3 regions of the Stenotrophomonas sp. 62841_Sma genome follow, and region 2 is predicted to be linked to each of the others. Evidence: predicted binding sites of a transcription regulator. Region 2 holds the regulator's gene; each other region holds the start of a gene.
What was found. Region 2 encodes FliA, which starts transcription of late flagellar genes. Its sites were predicted from a motif close to TAAAGTTTNNCNNNCNNNGGCCGATAA; they were not measured.
Positions count from the first base shown of each region.

Region 1: a site for FliA is predicted at 4,584-4,610, ahead of ACZK5G_RS06695 (methyl-accepting chemotaxis protein). Genes of this name have one in related genera too.
Region 3: a site for FliA is predicted at 2,397-2,423, ahead of ACZK5G_RS20115 (methyl-accepting chemotaxis protein). Genes of this name have one in related genera too.

Region 1 covers NZ_CM151224.1:1,419,344-1,429,116, reverse strand. The annotation lists gene ACZK5G_RS06710 (ABC transporter permease) at 1-567, shown strand, start outside; gene ACZK5G_RS06705 (ABC transporter permease) at 564-1,691, shown strand; gene ACZK5G_RS06700 (glycine zipper 2TM domain-containing protein) at 1,795-2,163, opposite strand; gene ACZK5G_RS06695 (methyl-accepting chemotaxis protein) at 2,330-4,552, opposite strand; gene ACZK5G_RS06690 (barstar family protein) at 4,833-5,225, shown strand; gene ACZK5G_RS06685 (glycosyltransferase) at 5,255-6,247, opposite strand; gene ACZK5G_RS06680 (O-antigen ligase family protein) at 6,247-7,524, opposite strand; gene ACZK5G_RS06675 (hypothetical protein) at 8,329-8,742, shown strand; gene ACZK5G_RS06670 (YadA C-terminal domain-containing protein) at 8,742-9,773, shown strand, end outside.
Region 2 covers NZ_CM151224.1:2,241,558-2,251,330, reverse strand. The annotation lists gene ACZK5G_RS10480 (putative bifunctional diguanylate cyclase/phosphodiesterase) at 1-339, shown strand, start outside; gene flhB (flagellar biosynthesis protein FlhB) at 458-1,588, shown strand; gene flhA (flagellar biosynthesis protein FlhA) at 1,633-3,693, shown strand; gene flhF (flagellar biosynthesis protein FlhF) at 3,839-5,461, shown strand; gene ACZK5G_RS10460 (MinD/ParA family ATP-binding protein) at 5,448-6,335, shown strand; gene ACZK5G_RS10455 (RNA polymerase sigma factor FliA) at 6,332-7,075, shown strand; gene cheY (chemotaxis response regulator CheY) at 7,133-7,525, shown strand; gene ACZK5G_RS10445 (protein phosphatase CheZ) at 7,525-8,130, shown strand; gene ACZK5G_RS10440 (chemotaxis protein CheA) at 8,133-9,773, shown strand, end outside.
Region 3 covers NZ_CM151224.1:4,317,949-4,327,721, forward strand. The annotation lists gene ACZK5G_RS20115 (methyl-accepting chemotaxis protein) at 1-2,368, opposite strand, end outside; gene ACZK5G_RS20120 (arylamine N-acetyltransferase family protein) at 2,571-3,410, shown strand; gene ACZK5G_RS20125 (IS110-like element ISStma4 family transposase) at 3,429-4,394, opposite strand; gene ACZK5G_RS20130 (VOC family protein) at 4,726-5,097, opposite strand; gene ACZK5G_RS20135 (response regulator transcription factor) at 5,120-5,758, opposite strand; gene ACZK5G_RS20140 (sensor histidine kinase) at 5,755-6,855, opposite strand; gene ACZK5G_RS20145 (DUF2141 domain-containing protein) at 7,012-7,434, shown strand; gene ACZK5G_RS20150 (carotenoid oxygenase family protein) at 7,461-8,984, shown strand; gene ACZK5G_RS20155 (ABC transporter substrate-binding protein) at 9,047-9,763, shown strand.

The DNA.
Region 1 (9,773 bases), 820 kb from region 2:
GCGGTGGCCGGCAGCCTCGGCAGAGAAATCCGCGACGGCAGCCTGCCCGCCTGGCTCGGCCGCACGCCGTGGCTGGCGATTGCCGGCAAGGTCGCGCCGTACATCCTGCTGTTCTCGCTGTATGGCGCGCTCGGCATCGGCTACCTGGCCTGGCTGCGCGGTGATGGTGTGGCCGGCAGCGTGCTCCTGCTGCTGCTCGCTCAACCCCTGTTCTATCTGGCCACCGCCGCCTACGCGCTGTTCTTCGTCGGCGTCACCCGCGACATGGGTACCGCGCTGTCCGCGGTCGGCCTCAGCATCGGTACTGCACTGGCATTTTCCAGCGCCACCTTCCCGGTGCTGGACGGGCCGTTATTCACCCGCGTCTGGCATCAGCTGCTGCCGCTCAGCGCCTATATCAAGCTGCAGACCCAGCAACAGTTCATCGGTTCGCCGCTGCAGGTTTCGGTATGGCCGATGGCCACGTTGCTGCTGATGTCAGTGGTGGCTGGCGGCATCGGTGGGCTGCGCCTGATCGCCTTCGCGCGTACGCCCGAAGCCGCGCAACCGACGGGGGCCGACGCATGAGCGCACTGTGGCGCAGCCTGCGGCAGACCCTGATGGCGGTACTGTGCGACCGCTATGCGATCGTAGTGATGGTCGGCGCGGTAATCCTGTACTCGTTCTTCTACCCGGCCGCGTATCGCCACCAGGTGGCCGGCAACCTGCCGGTACTGGTGGTGGATGAAGACCACAGTGCCACCAGCCGCGAGCTGCTGCGAAAGCTCGACGCGTTGCGGGTCGCACGCGTGGTCGGGCAACCGGCGGACATCGACAGCGCGCGCCAGCAGCTGGAAGCCGGTCATGCCGAAGGCATCGTGCTGATCCCGGCCAACCTGGAGCGCGACATCCTGCGCGGCCATCCGGCCAAGCTGGTGCTGCTCGGCAACGGTGCCTACCTGGGCCGTGCCAGCTGGGTGCTGGGCAGCGTGGCCGATGCACTGAGTGCGTTCGGACGTGATGCCGTGGTCGGCCAGGCCGCCTTCATGGGCGCGCCGCAGGCACCACCGGTGACCCTGGTGCAGCGCCCGCTGTACAACACCCAGGAAGGCTATGGCAGCGCCATCGTGCCCGGCGTGGCCGAGCTGATCGTGCACCAGACCCTGCTGATGGGCATCGGCGTCCTGCTCGGCGGCCGTCGTCTCGCGCTCGGCCGCCGCCTGCGCTTCGACCTGCCGACGCTGGCCGGTATGGCACTGGGCTTCGGCCTGATCGGCCTGTTCGGCCTGTTCTATTACGCCGGCTTCACCGCCTGGGTGCAGGACTATCCGCGCGGCGGCAACCCGCTGGGCCAGCTACTGGGCGGCACCTTGTTCATCGCCGCCACCGTGGCCTTCGGCCTGTTCGTCGGCAGCTTTTTCCGCACCCGCGAACGCGCCTTCCAGTACATCATCGCCACCTCGATCCCGCTGTTCTTCCTGGCCAACCTGTCGTGGCCGGCGGTGATGACGCCACAACCGCTGGTCTGGCTGGCGCAGCTGTTGCCGACCACCTCGGGCATCAACCTGATGGTGCGCCTGAACCAGATGGACGCCCGCCTGGCCGAAGTCAGCCACGAACTGATCACCCTCACCGTCCTGCTGCTGCTCTACGGCAGCCTCGCCACCTGGCGCCTCCTCGCAAAAAAGGGGACGGAGGGGATTAAGTCGTAAGCGGCCGGGTTGGGGGATTGCGACTTAATCCCCTCCGTCCCCTTTTTCCGTAACGTTCGAGTACTGCGGCGTGTAAGGGGAAGCGGGGTCTGACTGCGATCGATCAGCGGTAGACGCGTTCGCAGCGACGTTCCACCACGCGGTCGCCGTTCTTCTGCTGGCTGTTGCCCTGAATCTGGCGACCGGCCGCACCACCTGCAACGGCGCCTGCCACGGTGGCCAGCTTCTTGCCGTTGCCGCCACCTACCTGGTTGCCGAGCAGGCCACCGATCACGGCGCCGGTAGCGGTACCCGTGATGCGGTTCGGATCGCGCGAGTTGCGCTGCACTTCCACGTTCTTGCAGACCACGCGGCTGCCGTCGTTGAACTTGCGTCCCTCATCGCGCGGGCCATAGGTCTGCGCGCCGGCCACCGACGAAGCTGCCAGCAGGGTGCCCAGCACAAGCAATCGGGTCGAGGTCTTCATGGCCATCTCCTGAGTTCCGGTATGGCGCCAGTGTCCTCCCGCGGTTGGCAACCGGAAGTGAAATGCGCGTGTCCGCCACTTCATCGGCCATGGCACGTTCAGGAAGAAAATCCGCGCCCATCGCGACCAGCCGTCGCGATGGGCGCCGTCTCCCTGCCGGCGTGCTGCCTTGCTAGAACTCTTCCCAGCCACCCGCATTGGCGGCCAGCGTCGGCTCGATCCGCGGCGACAGCACCGCGGGCCGGCGCACCGGCGCAACCGATGCCGCCACGGCTGCCAGCGCCGGGCGCACCGCGGCGGCGGCGGTCACCGCCCCCGTGCGGAACACCGAAACCGCCTCGGCCAGCAGGTTGGCCTGCTCCTCCATCGAGCGCGCTGCAGCACTGGCTTCCTCGACCAGCGCCGCATTCTGCTGCGTGGTCTCATCCATCTGCACCACCGCCTGGTTGACCTGTTCGATGCCCGAGCTCTGCTCCTGGGAGGCAGCAGAGATATCGGCCATGATGTCGGTCACGCGCTGCACCGAGGCCACGATCTCGCCCATCGTGGTGCCCGCCTGGCGGACCAGCGCCGAGCCGTCGGCGACCTTGCCGACCGAATCCTCGATCAGCCCCTTGATCTCCTTGGCCGCACCCGCCGAGCGCTGCGCCAGCGTACGCACTTCGCTGGCCACCACTGCAAAGCCCCTGCCCTGCTCGCCGGCACGCGCAGCTTCGACCGCCGCATTCAGCGCGAGGATATTGGTCTGGAAGGCGATGCCATCGATGACCGAGATGATTTCGGCGATCTTCTTCGACGATGCCTCGATGGCCGACATCGTGGTGACCACCTGGCCCACCACTTCACCGCCCTGGGAGGCAACACCATGCGCGCCGATGGCCAATTGGTTGGCCTGCCGTGCATGCTCGGCATTCTGCTTCACGGTGGAGGTCAGTTCCTCCATCGATGCTGCCGTTTCTTCCAGGTTTGCCGCCTGCTGTTCGGTACGCCGCGACAGGTCGGTGTTGCCCGAAGCGATTTCACCTGCGGCCAGATTGATGCTGGAGGCGCTGGACTGGATGCGGCCGACGATCTGCTTGAGCTGGTCGACGGTGGCATTGCAGTCATCACGCATGCGCGCGAACACGCCATGGAAATCACCCTGCATGCGCACGGTCAGGTCGCCGCGCGAGATGGCCTGCAGCAGGGTCGAGACCTGCACCAGGTTCTCGTCGGTGGTCTGCATCAGGCGATTGAGCCCGGCCACCATGTCGCGGAAATCATAGGCGAAGCGATCTTCGTCGCCGCGCAGGCTGAAGTCGCCTGCCGCAGCCGCTGTCGCCAACCGGCGGATCTCGCTGTTGATCGCCGACAGGCTGGACTTGGTTTCGTCCATCGCCTGGGTGATCGCCGCCTTCTCGCCGGGCAGCGGGTCCATGTCCACCGACAGATCGCCGCGTGCGTAGTGTTTCATCACCTCGATCAGCCGGTTCTGTACCTGCACGTGCGATCCAACCAGCGCATTGGTCTCATGCACCATGCGCCCGTAGTCACCGGGGAACGCGCTCTCGTCCATGCGGTAGCTGAGGCTGCCGGCATCGTGCTGGCGGGCCAGCTCTCCCTGTGCCGCCATCACCGACTGCAGCTGTGCCTGCATGCGCTGCATCGACTTCAGCAGCTGGGTCACCTCGTCATTGCCGGTGGCGTCGATGCTGCTGTCCAGACGGCCACTGGCGATGCCGTCGGCCAGCTTCACCGCTCCTTCCAGCGGGCGGGTCAGGCTGCGGGTGATCGCCCAGGCCGCCAATGTCCCCAGCAACAGGCTCAGTGCCCCGAACGCGATCGACAGGGTGCCGGTCCACGATTCGGTTGCGCGGTACTCTTCGCGGCTGCGTTCGGTCAGTGTTTCCTGGTGGCGCAGCAGGGCCGAAATGGATTCATTCCAGGCCGTTGCCAATCCGTGCTCGGCCAGCAGCTCCTTCGCTGCACCATCGAAATCCCCCGCCTTCATGCGCTCATGCAATTGCTGGGTTGATGCATCGGTGGCCTTGCGGGCTGCCTCGATGCGCGCGACCAGGGTATCGCCGGTAGCGTCACGCGGAATCTTGATGTACTTGGCCCAGATACCGTCATAGGTCCGCGACAACTCCTGGGCACGCTGGTAATCCTTGTCGAACTCGTCACCCCGCTTGATCACCATCAGGCGACGATGCATCAGCACCGCGTTGTTGGTATCAAGCATGTCATTCAACAGGCGCATCTTCACCATGTTGACGTCCACCACTTTCTCGAACTGGGCGGATTTCAGCTGATTCCCATACAGCACCAGGCCGACGATGGCCATGATGAACAGCAGCAGCAGACCGAAGCCGGCGCCAAGCCGGGATCCCACACGGAGATTACGTAAGGCAAGCATCTCAATTCCCTTGATCGTGGCCGTACGTTCGATGGCGGCGCAGCGGAGGGAAACTTTACGGGACTTTATATATGGACCGATCCAAATATATGGAACTGTGCAGGCAGTCAGAAAATGCGGCGACCGATAATGGCGCCATATCCTTATCGAATAGCGCTGACACGCCAGCGCCCGATGAAAATCACGCAGGATTAACACCATAATAACGCCACCCCATCCAGGGCGGCCCGGATTATCTGCGCCGGTTACAACCGTCGCCCCGGAGGGCTACAGTCTGCAGATGACACGGATCCTGCACATCGAAGGCGCGTCCATCAACGACATCGCCAGCCTCTACGTGGAAATCAATCGTGTATTCATGGCCGACGAAGACTGGCAGCTGGGCGCAAGCCTGGACGCGCTTGATGATCTGCTGCACGGGGGCTACGGCGCGCTCGCCGGTCATGCCACCGCCACGGTGGTGTGGCGCGACATCGCCCACAGCCGCGAGGCACTGGGCCGCGAGACCACGCGCGCCTGGCTGCAGTCGAAACTCGATCAGGGCGGCAGGTTCAACGGTCCGGCCATCCACGCTCAGTTGATGGCACTGTCGCTTGGCCAGGGACAGACCTACTTCGAGATCGTCATGGAGATCTTCGGCAGCCATCCGCAGATCACCCTGGTGCCAGGCTGAGCACTCTGCAGCAACCAGCCCCCATCAGCTCAAAGCTTGGCCAGGGCCTCGCCCAGCCGGCGAGGGAACGCCACTTCGCTGGCCAGGTGCCATGCGCGTGCATTGGCGCCCAGCCGGGTCCACTCGGCCTCATCCATCGCCAGCGCACGCTCGACGGCCTGTTCCAGCGCCTTCTCATCCACATGCCAGGTCCTGGACAGATGGCAGGGCTCGCCCTCGTGCGCGGCAACCAGGATGCCGCGGCTGTCGTCGATCATCTGGTTCATCGGCGCGCCATCGCAGGTGATCACCACCGCCCCGCAGCTCATCGCTTCCACCAGGTAATGGCCCCAGCCTTCGGTCTGCGACAGGCACAGGTGGAACGCATGTTCGTTCTGCAGGCGCTGCACCTCCTGGTCGGGCAGGCGCTCGCGGACGATCCGCAGGTTCGCGGCCCCGCCCTCATCTTCGTCCGAAGGGCCGCCGCGCAGGATGGTCAGCAAGGGCCACTCCGGATGGCGCTTCCAGACCTCGACCAGCGTTGCCGTGCCCTTCATGCGACTGGTACCAGCTGCATGCAGGAAGCTGCGCGGTCTGCGCGGCACCGCCGGGTCGTAGCGGTCACGGCTGCAGAAACCGACTTCCAGCGCGCGCATGCCCAGCGCATTGAAGATGCGCGTAGCGTCTTCGGTCTTGGTCAACAACGCATCGAACCGCGGCAGGATCCGCAGGCTGCGTGCGGACACCCATTCCGGATTCGGAATCAACAGATTGACCTCGGCCAGTCCGAAGCTTGCCGGCCGGACATGCTCCAGCGAGATGTTGATGTCGAACCGGGCCGGCGTGCGCCCCAGGCTCAGCCACGAGGCCAGCAGCCTGCGCAGGCGCATCCCGCGGAGCTTCCAGGCCCCCCCATTGCGCACCGCGTCCAGACGGCTGACCGTCACCGTGTGCCCGAGCTGCTGCAACGAGCGCTCGATCACCTGGATGTCATGGGACAGGCCACGCTGGTTGTCGGCGGCCAGCAGGTGGATATGCGCCATCAGGAGGGACTCCCTGGCCGGCGCAGGTCGCGCGCAGGCAAGGCGGTCGCCAGCATGAAGCCCAGCACCAGGTAGAAATAGAACGAATGCGGCATCGCCCGGTAGAACACGTTGTCCGTGAACGCCGACAGCGCATAGACGATGACCACGGCAAGTCCGGCGGTGGCGATCATCGCGGTGATGTCGTCGGCGTGGCCGATGCGCCGCACGAAATGAATGCCGGGCAGGATGAAGACCAGCAGCATGATCAGCAGCAACGGCACGCCACCGGTCACCGCCGCTTCCAGGTACTCGTTGTGCGGGTGGTTGTAGCGGAAGATCGACTCGGACACCTCGCCGCGGGCGATGCCCTCACGTGCATAGGTACCGAACTGGTTCAGGCCCACCCCTGCCACGGGATGCTCGGCGAAGGCGTCGACCGCCACGCCCCACATGGCGATGCGCTCACGGACCGAGCCGACCTCGTTTTCCTGGTTGAAACCGGAGATCTCGCCACTGACCTCACCGAAGCGCTGGATCACCTCATGGTTCAGCACCGAGGTGGCACCGACCACGCCAATGACCAGGGCACCGACGAAGGCCAGTGCCCCCCGCCAGCGCCGGGTGCGCCGGACGTGCACCGCAATCACCATCAGCATGGCGGGAATGAACGCCAGGATCGGCCCGCGGCTCTGCGCCAGGATCGAACCGTAGACGCCGACGGCGATGGCCACGCCGTGCAGCCAGCGTTCGGCCGGATGCACATTGGGCTGGATCAACCGGATGACCGAGAACAACGCCATGCACAGCGTCACCATGGTGAACTCGATGGCCGTCCATTCGCCGCCACTGAAACCGTGCGCGCGTTCAAGGCCCATCACGTGGTGCTGCACGATGCACGACCCGCCGAAGACCAGGGTGGACACGGCGAAGATCTTCCAGATCAGGCGCCAGTCCAGCGCAGTGGCGAACACGGCAGCGGTACCCAGGTAGAGCAGTGTCTGCGCCGGCAGATCCAGCTCGTTCCAGCGCAGCCCGTGCCAGAGGATGCTGTAGAAGGCATAGGCCAGGCGCAGGAAGCAGACGATCACGATGAACCGGGCGATGCGGTAGCGCAGGCGGACATCGGGCTGGCGGCGGATCAGAACCACGCCGGTGACCAGCAGGGCCAGCAGCAGCACCGCCTTCAGCAAGGTGTAGGGTGCGGAGCCGGCAAGCGGAACGATGGCGACCAGGATGCTCAGCAGGACGGTACGCCAGGTGTAACGAGGTTCGGCGGCCATGCAGGCTGCAGTCATGCTTGTTCTTTCCATCAACGCCCGCCCGGGGGATAAGTCGCCCCGGTTTCCATGGAGGCCGCTTGGCGGAAATCGCCGGGGCTGACACTACCGTGGGCCCCTGGGGAAATCAACCAAAGTGCCGGCGCAGGGGCGCAGGCGTTGGCACACGGACAGCCCCCGGGCCCAGCGCGGGTGCCGCGGATCATCGACCGCCCCAGGTCGCTACACTAATGTCCTCTCCGGCCATGCCTGCGCGTGGCCACGCCCCGACGCCCTGCCAAGACGCGAAACGCCCCAAGTGACTGATACGAAAGACAACACCAGCAACGCCAAGGCGTCCAAGGAACACACCCCGCTGATGAAGCAGTTATAGCGTGGGGCGGGAGCGACCACTTATCTCATTGTTTTATATGGCGCTTTCATGGCCGCCAGCTTCGCAGACACAATTTGGCTACCCTCTGGCTACCTACGGCAGGCATAGATCCAGCCAGTGCGCTCACTCGCACGTTGTCAGATAGCATTTGGGCCCGACCATGCGGAACACCGCCCAATCATCCACGTGGGCAGAGTGCTTCTATTTTATTAATTCAAATACACGACTTGCGCTAATTTAAAATGGTGCTAAGAGTATAAGTGTCTGATTGAAAGAGGCTCCTCCTTCCTCGACGTAAATTAGACATTACGAGACGGTCGTGTCTCCAGCCCCCTCGAAAGAGGGGGCTTTTTTGTGCGCGCAATATTCTAATAACTGCCCCTTGCGCAAACCCAATCTCCTGTTATTTGTGGATAGGTAGAACCACAAATTTAAAAGGAGGCCAGGTAATGCCAATCATTAAACCCGCAATTGCGCTATTGCTTTTTTTAGCGACATTAAGCGCAAACGCAGCAACAGCCAAAGAAGATCTCGCCTTAATTAAGCAACTGGCAATCCAGCCAATAGCCTTAGTTGACGGGAATTTATGCCACATACGCGGAGCAGTCTGGCTTGATAAGCCATTGGCCGATGTTGAAGTGGAAATACTGGACGGCAGTCGCACTTGGAAAACAAAAACAAATTCAAACGGTATTTATTCAGCCTCCATTCCTTTCGAAGGAAATGATAAGGCTCTGCTTGAGAGGCCAACCAGCCTTTCTATTCCGGGGAATGCCAGCGAAGTAAACATTTTAAAACCCACATTCCTATGCAGCAAATCCACCACAACCAACATCATGGCAAAGCCCAAAGGAGCAAATTAATGAAAAGCAAATTAAACAAATCCAGGTTAGCAATTGCGGCGATGGCACTGCTTTCAGCGGGCCTTGCCAACGCCTCATTAATTCAGATTGGCGATGGTTCCACTGCGGCGGCACAAGGCGATGTTGCTATTGGCGATTTAGCCAGTGCCACTACAGGCATGTTCCAGAGAATGACCTGGAACGGCAATTCTTGGGACATTGAAAATATTACCGCGACAGCCGTTTCAATCGGCAAGCAATCAAAAGCAATTGCAGGCGGTGTCGCAATAGGTGAGCAATCACAAGCGGCAAGCGCTTCAGTTTCAATAGGCAGCAAAGCAATTGCAACCCAGCAAGGTGGAGTTGCTGTAGGTGAAAACGCTCAAGCTAAAGATCAAAACACAATCGCCATTGGATCCAATGCAAAAGCAACCGCAAATGGAGCAGTTGCTATTGGAGCAAATACAATCGCCGATCAATACGACACCGTTGCAGTCGGTGGCGGGAAACCAGAGGGAAAAAGAATAGTAGGTGTTGCCAAGGGAGTGGGCGACTACGACGCTGTAAACGTTAAACAGCTGAATGAAACAGTCGCTGCGGGAAGTGGCAGTAACAGAATTGCTGTTAACGGCCCCGAAACAGGCGGAGCAGCACGCGCAATAGGAAGCTATGACATTGCCATTGGCGCAAATGCAGAGACTCAATTTGATAACGGCGAATACGGACCGAACATAGCAATAGGTCGAAACTCAAAGGCATTTTATGGAAGCACCGTTGTGGGAGACAATGCGTCCGCAGGTCGAAAAGGTGTTGCTATCGGTAATGGCGCTTACGCTGGAGGCGTTAACGACGGCGGCGGGGTTGCAATTGGCCGAGACGCGAGAGTTGAAAGCAATGGTGTAGTTGGTGGAAATGGCGTTGCTATCGGCCCAAACGCTTATGTTACTGGCGGTGCAACTGCGGCAATTGGTCCTGGAGCTAAAGCAGACGCCCCGGACTCAATCGCCATCGGCGGTTCAACAGGTGGAAGGGCTAACACAGTAGCCTTTGGA
Region 2 (9,773 bases):
GGCACCGGCTATTCCAGCCTGCTGTACCTGAAGCGGCTGCCGGCCACCGAAATCAAGATCGACCACGCCTTCGTACGCGACCTGGAGCACAGCGCCGAGGACGTGGTGATCGTCTCGGCGATCGTGGCGCTGGGCCACGCGCTGGACATGGACATCGTCGCCGAGGGCGTGGAGACCGCCGCGCAACGCGCCTACCTGGAGCGCCTGGGCTGCGACTACCTGCAGGGCTACCTGCTCGGCCGCCCGGTGGATGCGGCGCGCTTCATGCAGCTGCATGACCTGCCGCGGCCGCGGGTGGAACTGGCGCAGAGCCCGCCGACGCAGCACCCGCCGGGGTAAATCCAGGCTGCGCTCCCACCTGCACCTGCTCTGGTAGATGCCAACCTTGGTTGGCACATGAGCCCATCACGGAACGGTTCTTGCACGCACCCCGGCATCCCCTGCCGCAGTGCCCGTGATGTCCGAGAACGAATCCGCCGGCGAAAAGACCGAACAACCTACCGAAAAACGCCTGCGCGACGCCCGTGAACAGGGCAACCTGCCGCGCTCGCGCGAACTTGGCACGGCCGCCGTGTTCGGCGCCGGCGTGCTGGCGGTGATGGCCATGAGCAGCTCGATCGGCCGTGGTGCAAGCGCCTGGATGAAGCATGCACTCAGCCCAGAGCAGAGCCTGCGGCAGAACCCGAAGGAGCTGTTCGGCCACTTCGGCGACCTGCTGCTGCAGTTCATGCTGGTGATCGCGCCGCTGGTGCTGGTCTGCCTGCTGGCCAGCTTCGTCGCCCCGCTGGTGATGGGCGGCCTGCGCTGGTCGCAGAAGGCGATGATGCCCGACTTCAACCGCATGAACCCGATGAGCGGGCTCAAGCGCCTGTATGGCCCGGAAGCCATCGCCGAGTTCACCAAGTCGTTGTTGCGCGTGGCTTTTGTCGGCGTTGCCGCCGGGCTGGTGGTGTGGACCGGCTTCGACACCCTGCGCGGGCTGATCCACCACCCGCTGGAGACCGCCATCACCGACGGCCTCGGCTTCACCCTGCGCCTGCTGCTGGCCACCGCCGGCGCCATGCTGGTGCTGGCCGCCATCGATGCGCCCTACCAGCGCTGGAACTGGATGCGCAAGCTGAAGATGACCCGTGAAGAGCTGCGCCGGGAAATGAAGGAAAGCGAGGGCAGCCCCGAGGTCAAGGGCCGCATCCGCCAGCTGCAGCAGCAGATGGCCAACCGCCGGATGATGGAGGCGGTGCCCACTGCCGACGTGGTGGTGGTCAACCCCACCCACTACGCGGTGGCCCTGAAGTACGAAGGCGGCGCCATGAACGCCCCCAAAGTGGTCGCCCTGGGTGTGGATGAGACCGCCCTGCGCATCCGTGAAGTGGCCGACGGCAACAAGGTGGCGATCGTCTCCGCCCCGCCTTTGGCACGCGCCTTGTATCGGGAAGGCCAACTCGGAAAGGAAATCCCCGTGAGACTGTATTCGGCCGTCGCCCAGGTCCTGTCCTACGTCTACCAGCTGCGCGCCTGGCGCACTGGCCCGATGCCGGACGCCCCGCACATCCAGGTGGATGAATTCGGTAAGGGAGGCCGCCCGTGAGCGCCCAGCCCTCCACCGGTTTCAACACCCGCCGCGCGCTGGAAATGATCCGCCAGGGCCTTGGCGCACCGCTGATCGTGCTGGCCCTGCTGGCCATGGTCGTGGTGCCGCTGGCCGCACCGGTGCTCGATGCCCTGTTCACCTTCAACATCGCCATCTCGCTGATGGTGCTGCTGGCGGTGGTCTACGTGAAGCGCCCACTGGACTTCACGATCTTCCCGATCGTGCTGCTGATCACCACCATGCTGCGGCTGGCGCTGAACGTCGCCTCCACCCGCGTCATCCTGCTGAACGGCCAGAACGGCCATGACGCCGCGGGCAAGGTCATTGCCGCCTTCGGCGAGTTCGTGATCGGCGGCAACTACGCGGTCGGCATCGTGGTGTTCGCGATCCTGACCATCATCAACTTCGTGGTCATCACCAAGGGCGCCGGCCGCGTCTCGGAAGTGACCGCGCGCTTCATCCTCGACGCGATGCCCGGCAAGCAGATGGCGATCGACGCCGACCTCAACGCCGGTTTGCTGACGCGTGAAGAAGCCAAGCTGCGCCGCGAGGAAGTCCGCGAGGAAGCCGATTTCTACGGCGCGATGGACGGTGCCAGCAAGTTCATCCGTGGTGATGCCATTGCCGGCATCCTGATCCTGTTCATCAACATGCTCGGCGGCCTGGCCGTAGGCGTGCTGCAGCATGGCATGCCGTTCGGCGATGCCGCTGCCACCTACACCCTGCTGTCGATTGGTGATGGCCTGGTGGCGCAGCTGCCGGCGCTGCTGGTCTCCAGCGCCGTGGCCATGCTGGTCACCCGCGCCTCGCGTTCGCAGGACATGGCCCAGGCCATGACCGGCCAGGTGTTCGGCCAGTACCGCGCGCTGGCGATCACCGCCGGCATCATTGGCGTGGTCGGCCTGGTGCCGGGCATGCCCAACGTCGCTTTCCTGACGCTGTCCGCGATCCTCGGCTTCATCGCCTGGAAGGTCTACCGCAAGGGCAAGGCCGCGGCCACCGATCCGGCAGCCGCCGGCAATGACGCTGCCGCGCTCAACGCACTCGGCCGCCCGGCCGCGCCGGCTCCGACTGCCGAACTGAGCTGGGACGAGCTGCGCCCGGTCGATCCGCTTGGCCTGGAGGTTGGCTACCGCTTGATCCCGCTGGTGGACAGCAACCAGGGCGGCGAACTGATGGCGCGGATCAAGGGCGTGCGCCGCAAGCTGACCCAGGACGTCGGCTTCCTGATCCCGTCGGTGCACATCCGCGACAACTTGGAACTGCCGGCCAACGGCTACCGCGTGCTGGTGCACGGCGTACCGGTGGCCACCGCCGAGATCCACCCCGACCGCGAACTGGCGCTGGACCCGGGCAGCGCCCTCGGCGCACTGGAAGGCATCGCCGGCAAGGACCCCGCGTTCGGCCTGGACGCGACCTGGATCCAACCGCACCAGCGTGCCCAGGCTGAAACGCTGGGCTATACCGTGGTCGATCCGGCCACCGTGGTCGCCACCCATCTGTCGCACCTGATCCGCGAGCACGCACCGGAACTGCTCGGCCACGAGGAAGTGCAGCACCTGCTGGCCAACCTGGCCAAGAGCGCGCCCAAGCTCGTCGAAGATCTGACGCCGAAGGCGCTGCCGCTGTCGGCGGTGGTGCGCGTGTTGCAGAACCTGCTGATCGAACGCATTCCGATCCGCCAGCTGCGCAAGATCGCCGAAGCACTGGTCGAACACGCTCCGAACAGCCAGGACCCGGCCGTACTGACCGCCGCGGTGCGCACCGCACTGGGTCGTTTCATCGTGCAGGAGATCGCCGGAATGTCGGCGGAGCTGCCGGTGTTCACGCTCAACCCACAATTGGAACGTGTCTTGCAGGAGTCCACGCAGGGCAACGGCGCCGCGCTGGAACCCGGACTCGCTGAGCGACTGCACCAGAGCCTGGCCGAATGTGTCAGCAAGCAGGAAGCCCGCAACGAGCCCGCGGTCGTGCTGGTACCTGGCCCGGTGCGTGCCGCGCTGGCCCGCCTGGTCCGCCACAGCGTTCCGTCGCTGTCGGTCCTGGCCTACAGCGAGGTGCCGGAGGACAAGCGCCTGAAGCTGGTCGGAACGATCAGCTGACGCCGCCCTCCGATGCGCCAGAAAACAGACACCACTTTCGAACCAACGCAACAGACAGATACCAAGGGGAACCCGCACCGTGCAGACCACCGACCACCCGAGTTCTCCGACCGCCACCCCGCCGTCTTCGTCCCGTGACCACAGCATGAAAATCAAACGATTCGTCGCCGCCGACATGCGCTCGGCCATGAACCTGGTGCGCAAGGAACATGGTCCTGACGCCGTGATCCTGTCCAACCGCCGGATCGAGGAAGGCATCGAGATCGTCGCCGCCGCCAACTACGACGAGAGCGCCGTGCAGCGTGCACTGGAAGCCTCGCGTCGTGACATCGCTCCGCCGCCGGCGCCGAAGCCGCGCACCGCCGCCGACGCGGTGATCGCCGCGGTCACCCGCCGCCGCAGCAATACCCCGGCACCGGAACCGGTCGCCGCAACCACCTCGGCCGTGGCTGCCCTCGCCCGCGCTGCGGTCGGCGCCACCGGCCGCACCCTGGACAGCGCCGACGAGATCGTGCCGACCCGCGGCAGCACCGGCTTCGCCGCCACCCTGGCACGCGCCGCCGTCAACGAACCGGCGCTGCCGGATCAGATCTTCGCTCCGTTCGCCGAAGCCATCGTCGCACCGGCGCTCAGCACCGCCGCACCGGCCAACCGCGCCCGCTTCCAGATTGATCCGCCGCACGAGGCGCATCACGAAAACGCGGCCCCGGCTGTGCAGCCGCCGCCGCTGCCGACCGCTGCCGTGACCGAAGCGCAGCCCGGGATCGTTGCCAGCGGACCGGCACCGGTCGAAGCCAGCGACGAAACCGGCGCTGCCCCCGTGCTGGCCCCAGCCCCGGCACTGACCCTGGTGGCCCAGGACGACGCCGAGATCCGCCAGCTGCGCCAGGAAGTGGCCGGCATGCGCCATGTGATCGAGCGCGAGATGAACCGCTTCACCGACGAGCGCCTGCGCGGCTGCCCGGTGCGCGCCACCGCGCTGGACCTGATGGACGAGTATGGCTTCGATGCCGGCCTCGCCCGCGACGTGGCCATGCAGATCCCGCTGGAGACCGAGGCCCACCGTGGCCGCGGCCTGATGCTGGGGCTGATTTCGCGCAAGCTGCCGATCGCCCCGGTCGACCCGCTGGAAGAAGGTGGTGTGATCGCCCTGGTCGGCCCGACCGGCGCCGGCAAGACCACCACCATCGCCAAGCTGGCCTCGCGCTTCGCCGAGAAGCACGCGCCGCGTGACGTGGCCCTGGTAACCACCGACACCACCCGCATCGGTGCCCGCGAGCAGCTGTACGGCTACGGCCGCCAGCTCGGCATCGCGGTGCACGAGGCCAACAGCGGCACCGACCTGGACCAGCTGCTGGAACGCCTGAAGGACTACAAGCTGGTGCTGATCGACACCGCCGGCCTGGGCCCGCGCGACCGCGCCCTGGCCGCCCAGCTGCAGTGGCTGCGTGCCGCGCGCCAGGTCCGCACCCTGCTGGTGCTGCCGGCCAACACCAGCTTCGGCGACATGGACGAGGTGGTCCGCCGCTTCGGCGCCGCCAACCTGCAGGGCCTGGTACTGAGCAAGCTGGACGAGACCGGCCGCTTCGGCAACGCCCTGTCGGTGGCCGTGGATCATGCCCTGCCGATCACCTGGGTGACCGATGGCCAGGACGTCCCGGAGGACCTGCACCGGGCCAGTGCAGCCAATCTTGTACTTCGCCTTGAAGATTTGCGCCGCGCGGCCGATATGCCCTGCAACCCGGAGTTGAACCATGCCGTCGCGTGAGTACGCCAAGCTGACCAAGACCTTCCCGCTGTCGGCCACCCGCAGCGAGCCGCTCGGCCCTGTGCGCACCATTGCGGTCACTGGCGGTAAGGGCGGCGTGGGCAAGACGAATGTGTCGGCCAACCTGGCCGTGGCACTGGCTGGCATGGGCAAGCGCACGCTGCTGCTGGACGCCGACCTCGGCCTGGCCAACATCGACGTGATCCTGGGGCTGAACCCCACCTTTACGCTGGCCGACCTGGTCGCCGGCCGCTGCACGCTGGATGACGTCATCGTCGAAGGCCCGAACGGCGTGCTGGTGGTCCCGGCCGCATCCGGCCGCCGCCACATGGCCGAGCTGGCTCCGGCCGAGCACGTTGGCCTGGTCAACGTGTTCTCCGAGCTGGAGCGCGAGCTGGACATCATGGTGGTGGACACTGCCGCGGGCATCACCGATGGCGTGCTGACCTTCTGCCAGGCCGCACAGGACACCGTGGTGGTGGTCTGTGACGAGCCGGCCTCGATCACCGACGCCTACGCACTGATCAAGGTGCTGTCGCGCGAGCGCGGCGTGGACCGCATCCAGGTGGTGGCCAACATGGTGCGCGACCCCAACGAGGGCCGCGTGCTGTACGAGAAGCTGACCCGCGTCTGCGAGAAGTTCCTTGCCGATGTCTCGCTGAACTACCTCGGCTGCGTGCCGCAGGATGACTGGCTGCGCCTGTCGGTGCAGCGCCAGCAGCCGGTGGTGAAGGCCTATCCGTCCAGCCCGGCGGCGCTGGCGATCACCGAGATCGCGCGCCGTACCGCGCGCTGGCAGGCGCCGACCGAACCGCGTGGCGGCGTCGAGTTCTTCCTCGAACGCATCCTCAAGCAGCGTGGGGTGACGGCATGAAAGGCGCAGCCCAGTACAGGGAAGTGCAGCGCTCGGCGGCAAACGAAGTCATCGCCCAGCATTCGGACCTGGTGCGGCGCATCGCCCACCACCTGGCCGCGCGCCTGCCGGCCAGCGTCGAGGTCGACGACCTGATCCAGGCCGGCATGATGGGACTGATCGAAGCCTCGCGCAGCTATGACGCCGACCAGGGTGCTTCTTTCGAGACCTACGCCTCGATCCGCATCCGTGGTTCGATGATCGACGAGATCCGCCGTGGTGACTGGGTCCCGCGTTCGGTGCACCGCCGTGCACGTGATGCCGCCGCCACCATCCGCCGCCTGGAACAGAGCAGTGGCCGTGCCGCCAGCGCCACTGAAGTGGCCGCCGCGATGGAGATGCCGCTGCCTGAGTACCTGCGGCTGATGGAAGACGCTGCACGTGGCCAGGTGCTGAGCCTGGAATCGCGCATCGAGGACCAGGGCGAGCTGGACACCGTCGCCCAGGGCGGGCCGACCCCGCAGCAGGTACTGGAGCGCGGCGAGTTCGGTCGCGAGCTGGGCAAGGCCATCGGCCACCTGCCCGAGCGCGAACAACTGGTGCTCTCGCTGTACTACGAGCAGGAACTGAACCTGAAGGAGATCGGCGCGGTGCTCGGCGTGAGCGAGTCGCGGGTCTGCCAGATCCACGGCCAGGCGGTACTGCGCCTGCGTGGCCGGCTGAAGCTGTTCGAGGCTGCCGACGCAGGCCTCGAAGAATGAACATCCCCGAGGCGGCTGCCCCCGGCCGTCCGGAATGAACAACAAAGGAATTCTGCTTTGAACAAGAACATGCGCATCCTGATCGTCGACGACTTCTCGACCATGCGTCGAATCGTCAAGAACCTGCTGGGCGATCTGGGCTTCACCAATACCGCCGAAGCCGAGGACGGGCATGCCGCGCTGTCGCTGCTGCAGAGCCAGCCGTTCGATTTCGTGGTCACCGACTGGAACATGCCGGTGATGACCGGCATCGAGCTGCTCAAGGCCATCCGTGCCGATGCCAAGCTGAAGACCCTGCCGGTGCTGATGGTCACCGCAGAAGCCAAGCGCGAGCAGATCATCGAAGCCGCCCAGAGCGGCGTGAACGGCTACATCATCAAGCCATTCACCGCGCAGACGCTGGAAGAGAAGCTCGGCAAGATCTTCGAACGCCTGGCGGCCAGCGCCTGATGGATACCACGGTCGACAAGAACGCCCTCGCCCTGCGCCTGCAGGAGGCCCTGGACGCACTCGAGTCCGGTGACGAGGCCGCCTGGCGGCAGCGCATCGATGGGCTGGTCGCGCTGCGCACGCAGCCGATGATGAGCGGCCTCTCGCGGCTGGCCCGCGAGCTGGGACAGGCGCTGGGCGAACTGCCGACCGTGCCGAGCGAAGCCGGCGAACTGGACGACGCCTGCGCGCGACTGGACCACGTGGTGGCGATGACCGAACAGGCGACGCACCGCACCCTGGACCTGGCCGAGGAATGCCGCAGCCTGACCGAACAGCTGCGCGCTGAAGGCCTGCAGCCGGGCCAGGACGCGCAGCTCGAGCGCATCCGCCACAACCTGACCGAGATCGCCCTGACCCAGAGCTACCAGGACCTGACCGGGCAGATCATCCGTCGCGTGGTCGGCATCGTCCGCCGCGTGCACGAAGGCTTCGGCGCGCTCGGCCTGCCGCCGGAACAGCATCGCACCGACCCGGAACTGGCCGGGCCGGCACTGAAGGGACTGGACCGCCACGCGGTCTCGCAGAACGACGCCGACGACCTGTTGTCGGATCTGGGGCTGTAAGCATGAGCGCGGTATCCGACGACATCACTGCCGATTTCATCATCGAGGCGCAGGAGATCCTGGATCGCCTCGGCGAACAGCTGGTGTCGCTGGAGCAGGCACCGCAGGACAGCGACCAGCTCAACGCGGTGTTCCGCGGCTACCACACGCTCAAAGGCGGCGCCGGCTTCCTCGGCGTCACCGCCATGGTCGAGCTGTGCCATGCCGCTGAAGAGGCGCTGGGCGCCGCACGTGCCGGCCAGGCCGTGCTGCAGGCCCACCACTTCGACGCGGCCCAGCAATCGCTGGACTACCTGCAGTCGATGCTGGACGCGGTTTCCTCCGGCACCGAGCCGGGCTATGCGCCGCCGGACCTGATCGCACAGTTCGACGTGCACGGCGGTGGCGTGGCTGCACCCGCCGCCGCCGCCGCACCCACCGCGGGTGGCAGCGACCTGATCACCGACGACGAATTCGAGGCTCTGCTCGACCAGCTGCATGGTGGCAACGCGCCGACCGCGGTCGCGCCAGCGAAGAAGGCCGACGACGGACTGATCAGCGAAGACGAGTTCGAAGCCCTGCTCGACCAGCTGCACGGTGGCGCGGCACCGGGCACCAAGCCTGCGGCCGTGGTGGCACCGGCACCGATCGCAGCGCCGCGCCCGGTCGCCGCACCGGCACCGGCGGCGAAGCCGGCCGCCAAGCCGCTGGCCGAGGCCGAACATACCGTGCGCGTGGACACCAAGCGCCTGGACGCGATCGTCAACCTGATCGGCGAACTGGTGCTGTCACGCAATCGGCTCAAGACCCTGCGTGCACGCCTGCGCGATGAAGAGCTGGACCGGGCCGTGTCCACTCTGGATATCGCCACCGCCCGCCTGCAGTCGGCAGTGATGCGCACCCGCATGCAGCCGGTGGGCAAGGTGTTCTCGCGCTTCCCCAAGGTTGCCCGTGACGTCGCCCGCTCGCTGAAGAAGGAAGTGGACCTGGAACTGATCGGCGCCGAGACCGAGCTCGACCGCAACCTGGTCGAAGCGCTGGCCGACCCGCTGGTGCACCTGGTCCGCAACGCCATCGACCATGGCGTGGAAATGCCCGACCTGCGCGAGGCACAGGGCAAGCCACGGATGGGCCATGTGCGCCTGTCGGCACAGCAGGAAGGCGACTACGTCAGCATCGAGGTGCAGGACGATGGCGCCGGCATCGACCCAGAAAAGCTGCGTGCCAAGGCGCGCGAGAAGGGCCTGATCGATCCGGAAGCCGCCGCGCGCCTGAGCAGCGAGGAGTGCCTGCACCTGGTGTTCCTGCCCGGCTTCTCGACCAAGCAGCAGGTCACCGACATCTCCGGTCGTGGCGTCGGCATGGACGTGGTGCAGTCACGCATCCGCGAACTGAGCGGCCAGATCCAGATCCAGTCGGAACTGGGCCGTGGCAGCCGCTTCCTGATCCGCGTGCCGCTGACCCTGGCGATCCTGCCGACCCTGCTGGTGCAGGCCGGCGAGGACGTCTATGCGCTGCCGCTGGCCCGCGTGATGGAAGTGCTGCACGCGCCGCGCACCTCGCTGGGCTGGTTCGATGGCCGTGCCGTGCTCGACCGCCGCTCGCACACGCTGCCGCTGGTCGATCTGCGCCAGTGGCTGGATGTGACGCCGGCCGCCTCGTCG
Region 3 (9,773 bases), 2.1 Mb from region 2:
GGGCGATGCCGGCATGCTGGTCCTGCGACGCGCTGCGGATTCCGGCCAGCAGATCCGCCAGCTGCTGCACGCTGCCGACAATCTCGCCCATCGTGGTGCCGGCCTGTTCGGCCTGCTGGTTGCCCTGGCCCACACGCGCCACCGAATCCTCGATCAATCCCTTGATCTGCTTGGCCGCCTCCGCGCTGCTCTGAGCCAGCAGGCGCACTTCGGCAGCCACGACGGCGAAGCTGCGGCCCTGCTCTCCGGCACGCGCCGCTTCCACTGCTGCGTTGAGCGCGAGAATGTTGGTCTGGAAGGCGATGCCATCAATCAGCTGGGTGATGTCACCGATCCGCCGTGAGGCTTCGCTGATGCCATGCATGGTTGCCACCACCTGGCCGACCGCCTCGCCGCCACGCTGGGCCACTGCCGCCGCGCCCTTGACCAGCGCATCCGCACGGCCCGCGGCATCGGCATTGCGGCCAACAGTGTCGGTCAGCTCGTGCATCGACGCTGCCGTCTCTTCCAGGTTGGCCGCCTGCTGTTCGGTACGCTGCGACAGATCATGGTGACCGGCGACGATCTCACCAACACCGGTGTCGAGGCTGGACGTGGCCTGCTGGATGCGGGTGACGATGCGGCCCAGTTGCGCGACGGTGGCGTTGGCATCATCGCGCATGCGCGCGAACACGCCCTGCAGTTCACCTTCCATGCGCACGCTGAGGTCACCTCGGGCCAGCGCGGCCAGAAGCGCCTGCAGATCGCCAAGGTTGGTCTCGAAGGTGGTCAACAGGCGATTGATGCTGGTCGACAACGTACGCACAAAGCCCTGCTTCCCCTCCAGCGCGATGCGACCGTGCAGGTCACCGTGCGCGGCCGCGTCGACCAGGGCTGCCACTTCGGTTTCCAGCAGGGTTTCCAGCGCGCGACTGCGCCATTCCACCGCCACGCCGAGGAAATGCCCCTCGTCGACAATGGGATTGACGACCAGCTGATAGCGCACACCGGAATGGCCGATCTCGCGTTCTTCGCGTTGTCGCACGCCGGCCAGGCTTACCAGTGCCGGATGCAGGCGCACCGCATCGCTCCCCACCAGATCTTCAACCTGGAGTTCAAACTGCTCCAGCAGCGCCGGATTGGCGTACGCCACCAGGCCTTCGGCATCGACCACCATCAGCCCGGTCTGCGCACTGTCCAGCGCCTGGCGCACGCGGGTGTTGCCGCGCGCCACAGCACGTTCGGTCTCGATGCGCGCGCGCAGGCGCTGCTGCATGTCGACCAGGCGTCGGGCCAGCTGGCCGATCTCATCGTTGGCGTTGTAGACGCGCAGAGTGGTGTCGAGGCGGTCGTCGGCGATGTCGCTGGCGAAACGCAGGGTGTCCTGGATCGGCTGGCGCACCGCACGCAGCACCAGCACCAGGCTGGTGATCAGCACGCCGGCCACCAGCAGCAGGGTCAGTGCGAACAGCACGCTCATCGTGCGCGCGCCGACCTGCTGGCGCGCCTGCACCTTGGCCAGCGCTGCCACCTGCGCCTGCTGGAAAGCGGCAAGCGCCGGCGCTACGCCCGCGGCGGTATCCAGCAGCGACTGCGCTTCCACATCCAGGCCGACGCGGGCCGCGGTATACCCCAGCAGGGCGCCTTGATAGCCCTCCATCCCGGTGCGCAGGGCGTCCTGCGCATCCGCGGGCAGGCCCGCCAGCGCGAGGTCGAACGGCAGCTTTTCCTCGCTGGCGCGGTCGGCGTGGGTGGAATCACCGTCAAGCAGCAGCAGGGCCTCCTGCCTTCGCATCTTCTGCAGGGACAGCGCCAGCGACGGCCGCTGCAGCGCATCCACCTGCGCCTGCAGGGTTTCGGCGGCCTGCTGCAGCTGTGCAGCGAGGCCGGCCTCACCGCGGCCCATCTCGTCGACCCGTTCGAACAGGGCGGCGACACCCTGCGAGAACGCGTCGGCCGATTCGGTCAGCACCTGCAGCGCCATGCGCCGGCCGGCGTCCATCGGCATCGCGCGAAGCGCCTGCAGGTCAGCCTGCAGGGCCTTCTGTGTTGCCAGCAACTGGCTGCGGTCAGCATCATCGAAACTGCGTGCATACTGGGTCTGCAGGCGGCGCGCTTCGGCCACCCGCGTGGACAGGCTGGCAGCCAGATCGCTGCCGCGCTGGTAGCTGGCCTGGCTGCGCGCGGCCAGGGCGTTGGCATGGCCAGTCCAGGCGTAGACAGCGGCGATCGCCACCAGCCCCAGGCCACAGACCCACAGGGTCGCCTTGAGCTTGTTGGCCACGCTGAGCCGGTGTGGTTGCAGCCACAGCAGCAGGCCGGGGGACGCCGAGCGCAACGTGGCAAGACGCGTGCGCAGGGACCGGAGGTGGGGGACAACGGCCGACATGACAGACTCCAGGCGGAAAGACGCACCTGTATCGGCCGGATTCAGGGCAACTTTAGGCCTTTTTTCGTCTGCGTCCCCCGTCACTGGCGGACGCGGTCTTTGTACCGGGTGCAGGCGACGGGGGCATGACACGGCCGCCGTGCTTGACCTCAACCCCGGTTGGGGGAGCACAGTGGACCTCCCTTCCCCGCCCGGTGCCCCCATGACGACGCTCGATGTCCCCCGCTACCTGCAGCGCCTGCAGCTGGATGCGCCGCCACCACGGACCCTGGCCGGCCTGACCCTGCTGCAGCAGCGCCACAACGCACTGCTGCCCTTCGAAACCCTCAGCTGCCTGCTGCGCGATGCGGTGCCGATCGACCTGGACAGCGTGCAGCGCAAGCTGCTTGACGAGCGCCGCGGTGGCTACTGCTTCGAGCTCAATGGTGGGTTGCTGGCGCTGCTGCAGGCCTTGGGCTTCGATGCCCAGCCATTGAGCGCGCGCGTACTGCTGGCCGCCCAGGACGGCGAACTGACCGCGCGTACCCATCTGCTGCTGCGCGTGCACGTGGACGGCGATGACTGGCTGGTGGATGCCGGTTTTGGCAGCCTGACGCCGACCGTACCGCTGCGCCTGCATGACCCGCAGCCGCAGGCCACCCCGCACGAACGCTACCTGTTGCAGCGGTTGGAAGACGGCGGTGATTTCATGCTGTCGGCCGAATCCAGCGACGGCTGGCGGGTGATGTACCGCTTCGATCTGCAGGCGCCGGCGCCGATCGACAACGTGGTGGGCAACTGGTACGTATGTACCCATCCCGATTCCAGTTTCCCCGGCCAGTTGCGCGCGTCGCTGACCGGGCCGGACTGGCGCCGCACCATCGGCAGCGGCAACTACACCGAGTACCGCCCCGGACAGGCACCGGACAAGCGCCCGCTGCATGATGTGGGTGATGTGCGCGACGTGCTGGAGCAGCGCTTCGGCATCCAGCTTCCGGACGACCCGCGGCTGGATCCCGCAATCAACGACTGGCTGCAGCGCTCACGCGCCGCGACGCTGTAGATACCGTGTCGCCCTCGCCTAGGCAAGGGCGACGTCAGGCTCAAAGGGTCGGCCACTTCTCAGTACGCCCCAAATCAGATGGATGAGCTTGCGCATCACTGCACACATGACGACCTTGAAGGGCTTGCCTTTCGCGCTGAGCCGGTCTGCAAAGGACTTCAGTGTGGGGTTGTGGGTCTTCCCGGTCAGCGCCGGCATGTACAGCTTTTTGCGGAAATTGGCGTCGCCGACGCGTGATATCCGGCATTTGCCTTCGTAGTTTCCTGATTGACGCTGGGCCGGATTCAGGCCCGCGTGGGCAACCACCTGGCGCACGTCGCTGTATTTGCTTAGATCCCCCAGAATGGCCAACAGCTGGGCACTGCTGGTGTTGCCTACACCGGGGATGCTGGTAAGCAGTTGATGACGCCGGCGCAGGTCCGGATCGTTATCGATATGGTCCTCAATCGCCTTCTGGACCTGCTTGATCTGCTCTTCCAACGTCCGGATCACATCCTTGATCCCTTGCTGGACCGAGATATCGGCAACGTCCAGGCGGTTGTGCTCCATCTGCAGCATTTCCTGGAGGTCATCTCGACGCCGTACCAAGGCGCGCAGCTTCACCTCCGAGGGCGTCGGTGGAACGTAGGGATATAGCTTTTCCGAGCGTTGTGCCTCAAAAAAACGGGCAATCAGCTTGGCGTCGCTGCGGTCAGTCTTGGTCCGCATCCCCTCCGCCTGCCCAAACGCCTTTACTCGGGCGGGATTGGCCACATGAACCACGACCCCTGCCTCCACCAGTGCTTGAGCCAAGGCCTCGTGATAGATGCCTGTAGCCTCCATACCTACCGCCGCGTTCGGCGCATGTTTGGCGCGCCAAGCCAGAAGCTCATCAAAACCCTTTGGCGTATTGGGGAGTTTGGCCTTGGTTCGATACTTGCCGTGAGATAGAGGCAGGGCGATGTCAAAAGTCGCCTTGGCTGCGTCGATGCCGATAAATTGCATGATTTCGCTCCAGCTTGAACTTACGATCGTGATCGGAAGCCGCCAGACTTGCCCTTGTGAGTACAGGCTCTCACCCGATGGCGGGCCTAAGATACCGTTCAAGTTCCATGGCGGTGTCAGGCCGCCGACGCGCTGAATCTACTTTGCAAGCTCGAAGGCTTAAGAGCCGAGGCAGCGTCATCGGAGCCTCCCGGGTCACCGGGGGATTGTGCCTGATCAGGGCACGATCCAAGACACAAGAGTCGAGCTTGCTCGACTGATGCATCTACGGCGACGTCAAAATCAGTCGAGCAAGCTCGACTCTACAGATGCGCGCACCGCAGCGTTGACGTTACGGCGCTGTGCGCGCCTGCAATGCGATACGGTTGCCTTCGCTGTCGCGGATCTCGGCTACACGCCAGTCACCCGCATCGGCCGGGCCGAAGCGCAGCTCGGCTCCGGCCTGCAGCGCACGCTCGAGGCTGGCATCCAGGTCATCGACGCCGATGTAGATGCGCGCGCCCTGCTCGGAAGGCAGATAGTCCGCGCCGTGCACCAGCGCAATGCTGGCACCGGCGGCCTCATCGGAGAACGGCAGATAGGCCATCCGGCAGTCGTGCAGCACGATAGGTTTGTCCACCGCAACCTGCAGCCATCGCTGGTAGAACGTGATGGCCCGGTCCAGGTCACTGGCCGGGATTTCCACATGCAGGATCGGGTTCATTGACGCTCCTTACGCGGCTGACTCAGATGATGCGCAGGGTAATCGCCTTCAGGACCGCGCGGGTACGGTCGCGGGTGCCGAGCTTGTCGAGTATGGCGGACACGTAGTTCTTCACCGTGCCCTCGGCCAGGAACAGGCTGCGCGCGATCTCCTTGTTGCTGTAGCCCCCAGCCAGCAGGCGCAGGATTGCCACTTCACGTTCGCCGAAGGTATCGGTGGGCGGCGCTTCGTCGTGGAAGCGGTAACGCGCGCGCACCGGATCGGTACTGACCGGCAGCAGCAGGGTCTCGCCAGCGGCAACGCGTTCGATGGCCTCGCGCAGGTCGGCCGGCGCGGCATCCTTGAGCAGGAAGCCCTGTGCGCCGGCCTCGCTGGCGCGCAGCAGCAGATCACTTTCATCGAAGGTGGTCAGCAGCAGCCACGGCGTGGCATCGCCGCGCGCCCGCAGCTGGCGCAGTGCCTCGATCCCATCCAGCCCGGGCATGCGGATGTCACTGAGCACCACGTCCACGCGCTGCGTATCCAGCGCATCCAGCAGGGCCTGGCCATCCTCGGCCTCCAGCACCACGTCCACCCCCAGGCCCTGCAGCAGCGCACGCAGGCCTGCACGCACCAATGCCTGGTCGTCGGCCAGCGCTACGCGGATTGCGGCCGGGCTCATGCCGGCAACCGCGCGGTCAGATGCATGCCGCCCTGCACGGTTCGGGCCAACTCCAGCCGCCCCTGTACGGCCGCCAGACGCTCGCGCATGCCGGCGATACCATTGCCCTCGCGGATGCGTTCGGCGCGCTGGCCGTCATCGCGGATATCAATACGCAACTGGGAATCCTCTTCACTGATCGTCAGCCACACGGTGTCCGCATTGCCGTGGCGGGCGGCGTTGGTCAGGGCTTCCTGTACCAGCCGCAGCACGGTCTCGGCCATCAATGGGTCAGCCACGCGCACCCCGTCGCCGATCTGCAGCTGCAGCTTCGGTCGTGGGAAGGGTGCGGCCAGCGCATGCAGCGCGGTGGCCAGATCGAGGCCGCGATCATCGCGCATCGACTGCACCACCTGGCGGATGTCGGCCAGCAACTCGCCGGACAACTGTTCGGCCAGCACCAGCCCTTCGCGACCGGCCAGCGCAGGGTCAGCGGCCAGGGCGCGCAGGTTGAGCCGCATCGCGGTGAGCTTGTGCCCGGCCACATCATGCAGTTCGCGGGCCAGGCGCAGGCGCTCGGCATCGCGTGCACTGTCAGCCAGCAGCGCGCGGGTGGCCAGCAGGTCGGCGTTGACCCGGGCCAGGTCATCGCGGGCCAGCGCCGTGCTGCGGGCATAGTGCGCGGTCAGCGCGGCAAAGGCCTGGAAACCGCCATACAGCAGCACCACCAGCAGGGGCTGGCTGAAGCCGCTGTGGCGCAGCACGGCATACACCGCCAGGTTGGCCAGCAGCGCAACACCCAGCACGAAGCGCGGCGGCCAGTGTTCGGCCAGCTGTGCAACCAGCACCACCAGCAGCACCGGGGCGGTACCGGTACGCGGCTGCAGCGCAACCAGCACAACCGCCAACAGCGCCTGCAACACCGCAGCGACGGCGCGCACGCGGGATGGCATCGACGCCCAGCCGTGCACCACGAACAGCAGCAGGAACACAGCAAGCAGCAGCAGGCTCAGCCCGGCGCCGCTGCGCTGCACTGCGAACGACAGGCCGACCACCAGCACGGTGACCAGGCCGGCGAGGCTGAGCGGACGCAACAGATGGCGGAACAGGCTGGGCATGGCCAGATGCTGACGGCCGCGCACGCCGGCGGCAATGGGTCCGGCGCAGAAAGTGACTTCTGGCACGTCGAATCGATGACCACTGGCCCTGAACCCGGTGCACCGCCCGACGCAGACTGGCTCCACACCGCCTCACCCACTTCCGGAGCCACAGCCATGATCCGCACCGCCCTGCTCAGCACCGCCCTGACTGCCCTGGCCCTGGCCGGCAGTGCCCACGCCGCCGACCTGGCCGTGACCGTGCACGACGTCCGCGTGCAGACCGGCACCCTGCGCGTTGCGCTGGTTGACAGCGCGGCCGCCTGGGACGGCAAGGCCAGGCCCGTGCAGGCCCAGCAGGCGGCGCCCAGCGGTGACAGCGCCCGCTTCGTGTTCAAGAACCTGCCGGCCGGCACCTATGCCGTACTGCTCACCCACGACGAGAACGACAACGGCAAGCTCGACACCAACCTGGTCGGCATGCCGGTGGAAGGCTACGGCTTCAGCAACAACCCGCAGGTGATGCGCAAGCCGACCTTCGACGAGGCGCGCGTCGACGTGCCGGCGGCTGGCACCGCCATCGACATCACCCTGCGCTGATTCCCGCATCCATACCCGAGGCCACCATGGACCGTCGCCGCTTCCTTCGTACCCTGCTCAGCAGCAGTGCCTGTCTGGCCCTGGGCGCCACCTCGCTGCGCAGCGCTCCCGCCTTCGCCGGCGACCCGGCGCGGTTCGCGCAGGGCATGCAGGAACACCCGTGGCTGCTCGGCTGGCGCAGCGTCGGCAGCGAAAGCCTCGGCCCGGCCACCGTGCAACTGCAGGGAAAGCTGCCAGCGGGCCTGGCAGGCACGCTGTACCGCAACGGCCCGGCCTGGACCGAGCGCGATGGCTTCCGCTACGACCACTGGTTCGACGGTGATGGCATGGTGCATGGCTGGCGCTTCAATGGTGACGGCAGCCTGACCCATCACGGGCGCATGGTCGCCACGCCGAAATTCACCCGTGAACAGAAGGCCGGCCGCTTCCAGTATCCAGCTGCCGGCACCAGCGTTCCCGGTGCGCTGGCAGTTCGAAACAACGACGATGCCAACGTGGCCAATACCTCGGTAACCATGATCAATGGCCGCCTGTTCGCGCTGTGCGAGTCCGGGTCGGCATTCGAAGTAGACCCCGATTCCCTGCAGACGCTGGGTCCGGTGACCTGGCGTCCGGACCTCGCCGCACTGCCGTTCTCGGCGCACCCGCTGCGCGACCGCGACGGCAGCGTCTGGAACTTCGGCTCGATCAGCCTGATGGGTGGCCATGGCCTGCTGGTCTGGCACATCGGTGCGAACGGCCAGCTGCGCAGCGCCAATGTGATCGAAACACCCGAGCATGGCTACCTGCATGCCTTCGCGATGACCGACCAGCACCTGGTGTTCGTGATGATGCCGTTCGATTTCACCGGCACAGGCGGCAGCTTCTTCGAGCGCATGCAGTTCGCACCGCAGCGCCCCGTGCGCATCGCGGTGGTCGCCAAGGATGCGCCGGACAAGGCGCAGTGGTTCGAAGCCCCGTTCGCGGCGATCTACCACTTCGGCGATGCGTTCACCCGCGATGGCGGCATCGTGCTGCGTGCAGTGCGCCACGATGACATCAATGAGGCGCGCTCGCCGATGAAGGAAGCGATGGCCGGTGATGGCGCACACGCTGCCAACAGTGGCGCCAGCCTGGTCGAGCTGCATCTGGACCTGCGTCGTGGACAGGCCCGCTGGCAGATGTTGGGCATCAGCGCAGTGGAGTTTCCGTTGTTCGACCCGCGCTCGGCGAACACACGTGGCGCACGGCTGTATGCGCCGACCATCGACGGCACGGCCAATGCGCCGTACTTCAACGCCGTGGCCGCGTTCGACATCGAGCACGGGCGCCGCCAGCTGTGGAACTATGGCCCGGACATCATGGCCGAAGAGCATGTGTTCGTACCGCGCCCGGGCAGCGGCAACGCCGATGATGGCTGGCTGATCGGCACCCTGCTTGACCCGGTGAACAAGCGCAGCGGCCTGGCGGTGCTCGATGCCCGCCACCTGGACGACGGTCCGCTGGCACAGGCCTGGCTGCCCTATGCGGTACCACTGGGCTTCCACGGCACCTTCGCCGCGCGCGGCTGATTCCACGCCACGCGGACACCGTTATTGGCATGCTGGGTCTCCCCTGCCCCGTGGAGTCCCGCATGTCCCTGGCCGACCACCGAAGTACGCTGGCACCGCACGGTTTCCTGCGCGTGGCGATCAACCTGGGCAACCCGGTGCTGGCACAGGGCGATGCGCGCTCACCGCGCGGCCCCTCGCTGGAACTGGCTACCGCATTGGCGCAACGGATGGGGGTGCAGGCTCGCTTCACCTGCCACGATGCCGCAGCCTCGGTGGTCGAGGCAGCAGGCGAAGACGGCTGGGATCTGGCCTTCCTGGCCATCGATCCGGCACGTGCCGACCACATTGCCTTCAGTGCCCCGTACCTGGAGATCGAAGGTACCTATCTGGTTCGCGCGGACAGCCCTGCGCAGCAGGTAGCCGACCTGGATCGCGAGGGGCTGCGCATCGCGGTGGGGCGTGGCGCGGCCTATGACCTGTTCCTCAGTCGCGAACTGCGCCATGCCACGATCGAGCGGGCGGAGACCTCGGCAGCCGCCATCACGCTGTTCGATCAGCAGCGCCTGGATGCCGCCGCCGGCGTACGCCAGCCGCTGCTGGCCTGGGCACAGGCCCATCCCGGCCATCGCGTGCTGGCCGACCGCTTCACCGCGATCCAGCAGGCAGTGGCGGCGCCGGCCTCACGCCCGGCCGATGCATTGCGGGCGTTGTTCGAGGAAGTGGAGGCGATCAAGGCCGGCCCGTTGCTTGAGGAAGCGTTCGCGCGTGCCGGGCAGGCGGTCACGCTGGTGCGATGACTGTAGAGTC